DNA from 2 places in the Mucilaginibacter sp. UYCu711 genome. Region 1 is predicted to be linked to the other one. Evidence: riboswitches for the same ligand, from Rfam matches in the RefSeq annotation. Region 1 holds a riboswitch; the other holds the start of a gene.
The links. Region 1 has a riboswitch for cobalamin ahead of ABIB50_RS14855 (TonB-dependent receptor plug domain-containing protein). Riboswitches for the same ligand answer to the same signal wherever they lie in the genome.

Region 1 (3,420 bases):
AATAAGCATCGGCGGTAAAACTCAGGTAATCAAACAATCCGGTGAGACTTTTCAGGTAACTAACACCCAGATCATACTGCTTTGTAAGTTCGGGCCTTAGTTCGGGGTTTATACTGAAACCATAATATTGGTCATTAAACGTAGGCGCCCTGAATATGTATTTATAAAAGCCGCGCAGCTGTAAGTTTTTATCAGTAAATGGTTTTATCATGGCTATAAAAGTAGGCGCATAGATGTTCCTGTCGGGTGTTGTGGTGCCGGTTTTTACGGTTTCGTGCAGGTGTGTATTAAGTAAGCTGCCCTGCAGCGTAAAATCACCTAATATTAAATTACTTGCCAAAACATTAAGTATGGTAAGCCGTGTTGGATAACGAAAACCAGGCAGATCGGCATTCATATTATTTACAGCCAAATCTGCTGCATATGATATTTGCCAGTTTGGTTTGATAGAGTAAGCCAAAGCTGCCGACTGGTAATATTCGCGCTGGCTAAAATGCTGATCAAGCACTCCTGCGGTATTCGGGAACTGCGGATCAAGATAGCGTAACTGGTTTTGTGAGATTTTTGAGTTGAGTAATAGTTGCAGTCCGCTGTTCCATTTATGCTCATAGCCACCCTGCAAAAACAGGTCGCGGTTGTACAGCTTTTGTCCTTCGGGCGGTATCTTGTAAAGTATTACAGCACTTGGTAAACCCCGGTCAGAATTATAATAGTTAAGCCGCAGGTTAAACTTGCTGTTATTACCGGTCCAATATAAAGTACCATCAACCTGCTGGATAGCCACCGCTGATCCAACGCGTTTTTGTTTGGTGTTGGTAGCGCCGTCAAAAAGTAAAAAATTGTAGCCCCCGTCCGCATTTATGGTGTAACTATTTATAACAAACGCCCACTTATTGCTAAGCCGCTGCTGCCATTGCAGATACGGGCTTACCAAACCAAAACTGCCCGCTTTTATCCCGGCGGTTACCAGGTAAGGCTTTTCTGCGGATAAGTTGGGTTTTACGGTTTCGATAGCTAAGACAATTGCTGCTGCAAAGGCCCGTGCTGTTTGTAAGATATCTGGCGGCTGTGCATTATATAAGGTGATCCGCTGGATACCGTTTACGTTCAGCTTACTCAAGTCTATCTGCCCGTTCTCGGCATCGTTTACCTGTACACCGTCATATAAAACTGATGTATGATTAGCGCCAAGCCCCCTAACGGACATTGTTTTTAAACCGCCGATACCGCCATAATCTTTAATGATAACACCCGAAAAATCACGGATAGCATCTGCTACGTTAAATGCGTTATAACGGATAAAATCGCCTGAAGATATAGACTGCGATGGCACAACAAGCTGCATGGCCGGTATAGCCGAAGTATTTATTTGAACTTCTTTTAGCTTTTTAGTAGTATCGCTTTGCGCAAAAACAGAAATGGTTGACAATAAAAAGGCCGATAGCATTAAACATCCACACAAATGCGCCGGATATTTTAATAAGTATGCTACTGTTTTGTTCATGGCCTGATGCAAGTAAAACTTACAGCCTGAAGGAAGAGTGATAATGGAATGAAAACACGCCGGTTTTACAGGTGAGCATCACATCCAAGCTTCAATCCCCGAAAGCTGTGAATAATATATAATGCTCTGGCAGGTCTTCTGACTTACTCCCCTTTCGTCCTGTCTTCCCATCCGGGTATCCGGATAGTGACTAATGAATGGACTATGGTTATGGAGCTTACAGCTGCGGGACAGTTACAGAATTACACTGTATTCCCTTTTAATCCCTAATGATTGTTATCACCAGGAAACCTAAAGCATTGCAAAAGTAGGATAAGTATTGGATATCGCAAACTATTTAATGTAGCCGGCATCGCGCAGTACTTCTTTATTCATGCGGATATATTCGGCGTTCTCGTCCTTTTCAGCTATAAACAAGCCTACTTTGGCAGTATTAATGGCTCCTTTTTTGTCCCCCATTTTTAACAAGATCCTGGCTTTCCAGTACTTAACGTTGTAAGCATCGGGTTGTGTTTTTTCCTGTTCCGTCATCCAGGCCAGGGCTTTAGTCATATCTAAATTATGGTTGTAATACCATACTGCGGCAAGGTAGTAGGGCTTATCCTTCCCTTTCATCATCCGGTTAATATTGGCTATTACGCGGTCATTAACATTGGCTTTTAAATGAAGTGCTATGCCTGTGCGTTCCCATAAAATTTGCAGTATCCCCTCATCAATATGCACATCAGTGAATTGCATAGTTAAAGTTTCAAGCGTAATTGGTAAACGATAAGGTTTTACTTTAAAACGCAGCAAGTCCTGTTTTTGATCATATGAATACGCGCCCCATTGTTTAGCCACTTTGTTTATAATTACAGTCCACTCGGTAGCGCCGGGTATCGTGAATAAGGAATATTCGCCCGGCTTAATTTTATGGCCTTCAATAGTCACTTCGTCAGTAAACTTTATTATGGTAGCTGCGTTGGCACCGGTGCGCCAAACAACGCCGTATGGTTCTGTACCATTAAATATCTTGCGACCTTTTACATCAGGCCTGCCATAGGTTAAGCTGATGGTGCCCAGACCAAATTCCTGGTCGATATGTTGAGTTGAACTAAAATTTGGGATCTGCGCTTTAAGCGTTAGCACAGATAAACAGATTACAAAGCAGGAAAGTAGCGTTTTCATCAAGGTGTTTTTTTATGATAAGACTAAGTATAGTTTATAGTTGGTTGCTAAACTTAGACGTAATTTTTTGTAAAGGTTTATTCAGTTCGATCAAATAAAATATTTGGTATCCGACTAAACAACCAAGTAATCGGCTTATTGTTGCAATAAATGCAATTAACAATAGCATCAAATATATAATTTGTTAATAAATTAGTATACCTCGGCACAAATTTTTAAATTAGGTTCATGAAAACTGAACTCACACTCCGCTTTACCAGCCGGCTTAAAATCGCTATGTCTTTTGCCGGCATGTTGCTTTGCAGCAGCACCTTTGCGCAATCAACCCAATCTGTTGTCGACGCTATTGTACAGGAAGAAACCAACAATTCGCAATTACCAAAATTAGCCCATGAACTTTTTGATGGCGTTGGCCCCCGTTTAGTGGGCACCCCGCAAATGAATAAAGCAGGCGACTGGGCAGTCGAGAAATATAAAAACTGGGGAATATCAGCTAAAAAAGAAAACTGGGGCGTATGGCGCGGCTGGGAACGCGGCATATCGCATATTGATATGATATCGCCCCGCGTAAAATCATTAGAAGGTACACAACTGGCCTGGAGCCCTGGCATGGGTACAAAAACGGTTACCGCACAAACTATCATCATTCCTGATCTGGAAGATTCCGTTGCTTTCCAGAAATGGCTGCCTAATGTAAAAGGTAAGTTAGTAATGATATCCATGTTACAGCCAACCGGCCGCCCGGATGA
Region 2 (3,420 bases), on a different contig from region 1:
GCTCCAGCGCAACCACCTCGTCGCGGATAGCCAAAGCTATCTGGTTGGTTGTAACAGACCGCGGCTGATCATCGCGCACAAAGCTCCATTGCAGTATAGTAACCGGGCCGGTTAACATGCCCTTCATCAATTTGCCGGTGTTGGCTTGCGCGAAGCTGGTCCATTTAACGGTCATATCTGCCGGGCGGCTTACATCGCCATAAATAACCGGCGGTTTAACGCAACGGCTGCCATAGCTTTGCACCCAACCGTTTTTGGTGAACAGGAACCCATCCAGCAATTCGCCGAAATACTCCACCATATCATTGCGTTCAAACTCGCCATGTACCAACACATCCAGGCCAATTTCTTCCTGCCAGCGGATGGCGTCGATGGTGGCTTTTGCTATTTCGGTATCATATTGATCCTGGTCAAGGTCGCCTTTTTTTAGTTTGGCACGTAGCTGGCGGATATCATCCGTTTGCGGGAAAGACCCAATGGTAGTTGTAGGGAAGAGTGGCAGCCCAAAAGTTTGCTGCTGTATTTTCTGTCTTTCGGCAAATTTGCTAACGCGATCGGCATCCGCAGCAGTAATAGCAGCGGTGCGCTGTTTAACCTCTTGTTTGTGGATGAGCTGAGAAACATTACGGCTTGATATGGCTTTTAAATTTTCAAGGAGCAAGTCGTTATTATTACCCTCAATTATCCCGGCCAGTTCATTTATCTCGTTCAGTTTTTGTTTAGCAAACGCCATCCAGCTTTTGATGAAAGGGTTGATGGCGGTTTCCAGGTCGAGGTCGAAAGGCGTATGTAATAACGAGCAACTCGGTGCTATCATTACCCTGTCGCTGCCAATAGCTGCAATTACGTTTTTGATATAGCCTATAGACCTCACGTAATCGTTCTTCCAGATGTTCCGGCCGTCAACCACACCTAATGATAAGATCAGGTTATCAGGGATCAAACTCAACACCTTGTCCAGCTGCTGCGGCGCGCGCACCAGGTCAATATGTAAAGCATTAATTGGAAGACTTAAAGCCAGCGGTGTGTTTTCATGCAGGCTCTCAAAATAAGTTGCCACCATCAGGTTTAAGCCGGCAGTCGCTTTCCTTATCTCTTTATACGCATAGGTATAGGCATCCTTTTCCTTTTGGGTCAAATCCAACGCCAGGAAAGGCTCGTCTAACTGCACCCATTCGGCACCATAGCTTTTAAGTTTTTTAAGGATTTCGATATAAACCGGTACCAGGTTTTTAATAAGGTCGATCTTTTCAAAACCCTGCTCTTTTTCTTTGCCTAAAAGCAGGTAAGTAACCGGGCCCAGCAATACTGTCTTAGGGCTTTTGCCGATAGCCTTTTTAGCTAAATGAAATTCTTCGAATACGTTTTCAGAGAATACTTTAAACTGCTGGTTAGCTGTAAACTCGGGCACAATGTAATGGTAATTGGTGTCAAACCACTTGGTCATTTCCATGGCGGTAATGTCCAGCCCATCTTTTTGGTAACCGCGGGCCATGGCGAAGTACAGGTCGATCTCCGAGTTGTCCGGGTTCTTGCTTAGCACCTGGGTGTACCGTTGCGGGATAACACCCAGCATTAACGAGGTATCCAGCACCTGGTCATAATAACTGAAATCATTGCAGGGGATAAGGTCGATACCGGCCTCTTGCTGCAGTTTCCAGTTTTGCCCGCGGATAGCGTGGGCAGCTGCAAATAATTCTTGTTTACCGGTTTTGCCGGCCCAGTATTGTTCACTGGCTTTTTTGAGTTCACGATTGGCGCCCACACGTGGGTAGCCGAGATTGTTTTTGAGCATACGCATAAAACTTTTTTGGTTAAACATTAATTTGACTTAATGCTCCTTACGGTTTTCGGTATGCTTTCGTGGGAATGGTAATAAAAGACACGCGCAGCAAAATATACGGGCATACAACACCCATATAAATTCCTTTTTTGTGCTCTGACTACTGCTTCATTACGCGAAAGCATTGTCTTAAACAAATGGCAAGTATCCTGGCTTGTAACGTTAATGCCGTCCTTCTCATCCCTGCTGCGGACAATGGACATATTTTGGAGTTAAGGCATCAACTTTGGTGTGTTACTTACAGTTGCGCGACAGCCCGTGATTTACACACGGTTCCTTTTTAATCGCGGTCATCATAACCGCGAACCTATCTGTTGAAATAAAGTAAAGAACTTAGGCAAATATATGGAAGTTGAGACTAATCCTAATCAGGTATTAAAGATTAATCTTAATTTTAAGTCGCGATGAGCATGTACACCCTGGTAATAAACGGTAAACCCGAAGGCCCTTATACTTTAGATGAGCTAAAAGCACTAAAGATAAAACCAGGCGATTTTGTGAAAACCGACGCGATGGACGACTACAAAGAGGTCCATGAGGTTGCAGAATTGCGCCAGCTTTTCGGTTTCCAGAAACAGGCTTTGCTGCAATACTTTGGCAGTTTTGACCAGCGCGCCACTGCAGCGGTTATAGATTGGTTCCTGGTGTCGACAGCTTGTGCCGTACTGGCATTTATAGTAACCATATTTTTAAGTAATAAGATAGCCTTAATAGCCGTAGCATTGAGCTTATTGGTTATCATACCAATTGTAAACCTGGTTTATCATATTGTTATGGAAAGCTCGGCAAAGCAAGGTACCTACGGTAAGCAAATACTAAAGATCAGGGTTTGCGATATGCAGGGCGATCGGATCTCGACGAGCCATGCCGCCGGGAGGAATTTCGCCAAGGTATTGTCCGTGCTTACGTTGGGTATTGGCTACCTGTATTGCTTTTTCAATAAACAGCAGCAATGCCTGCATGATAGAGTTGCCGAAACACTGGTGATTAAGGATAGGATTGATTAGGTTGTCATTCTGCGCGCGATAAGCCGACAGGCTACCTGTCAATTTTAGAAGATCCTGAGCGTAGAGAAGGATGACAAAAAACTATATCTTAGTTTCAAATTATAAACCAATGAAATACCTGTACCTGCTCTGCGCATTGCTAACTGCAATAGCTGTAAAAGCGCAAACCAAAGACACCCTTTTATTAGCCGACCCAACTATGTTTTATGAGGACGGGCAATACTATGTTTATGGCACAGGCAGCAATAAAGGCTTCCCCGTTTATCAATCATCCGATCTGGTAAACTGGCGCAGTAATGTAGGCAAAGCCGCGGACGGGCTTGCTTTAGCAATGGGTGATAGCTATGGTACCAATAAGTTTTGGGCACCACAGGTATTTAAAAATAAAGGTAAATACTATATGGCCTATGCTGCTAACGAATATGTAGCTATTGCCGAAGGCGATAGTCCGCTTGGGCCATTTAAGCAGCAAACAATTAAAGCCATATCCGGGCCGGTACACCAGATAGACCCTTATATTTTTAAAGATACCGATGGTAAACTGTACCTGTACTTTGTACGGCTGCAAAA

Region 2: another riboswitch for cobalamin. It lies ahead of metE (5-methyltetrahydropteroyltriglutamate--homocysteine S-methyltransferase); the one in region 1 lies ahead of ABIB50_RS14855 (TonB-dependent receptor plug domain-containing protein).

What each region holds. Positions count from the first base shown of each region.
Region 1 is NZ_JBNPWM010000006.1:291,333-294,752, reverse strand. Features, by position in the region: gene ABIB50_RS14855 (TonB-dependent receptor plug domain-containing protein) at 1-1,504, opposite strand, end outside; cobalamin riboswitch at 1,616-1,815, opposite strand; gene ABIB50_RS14850 (DUF2911 domain-containing protein) at 1,838-2,671, opposite strand; gene ABIB50_RS14845 (M20/M25/M40 family metallo-hydrolase) at 2,900-3,420, shown strand, end outside.
Region 2 is NZ_JBNPWM010000010.1:62,922-66,341, reverse strand. Features, by position in the region: gene metE (5-methyltetrahydropteroyltriglutamate--homocysteine S-methyltransferase) at 1-1,795, opposite strand, end outside; cobalamin riboswitch at 1,966-2,170, opposite strand; gene ABIB50_RS20120 (RDD family protein) at 2,248-2,850, shown strand; gene ABIB50_RS20115 (glycoside hydrolase family 43 protein) at 2,960-3,420, shown strand, end outside.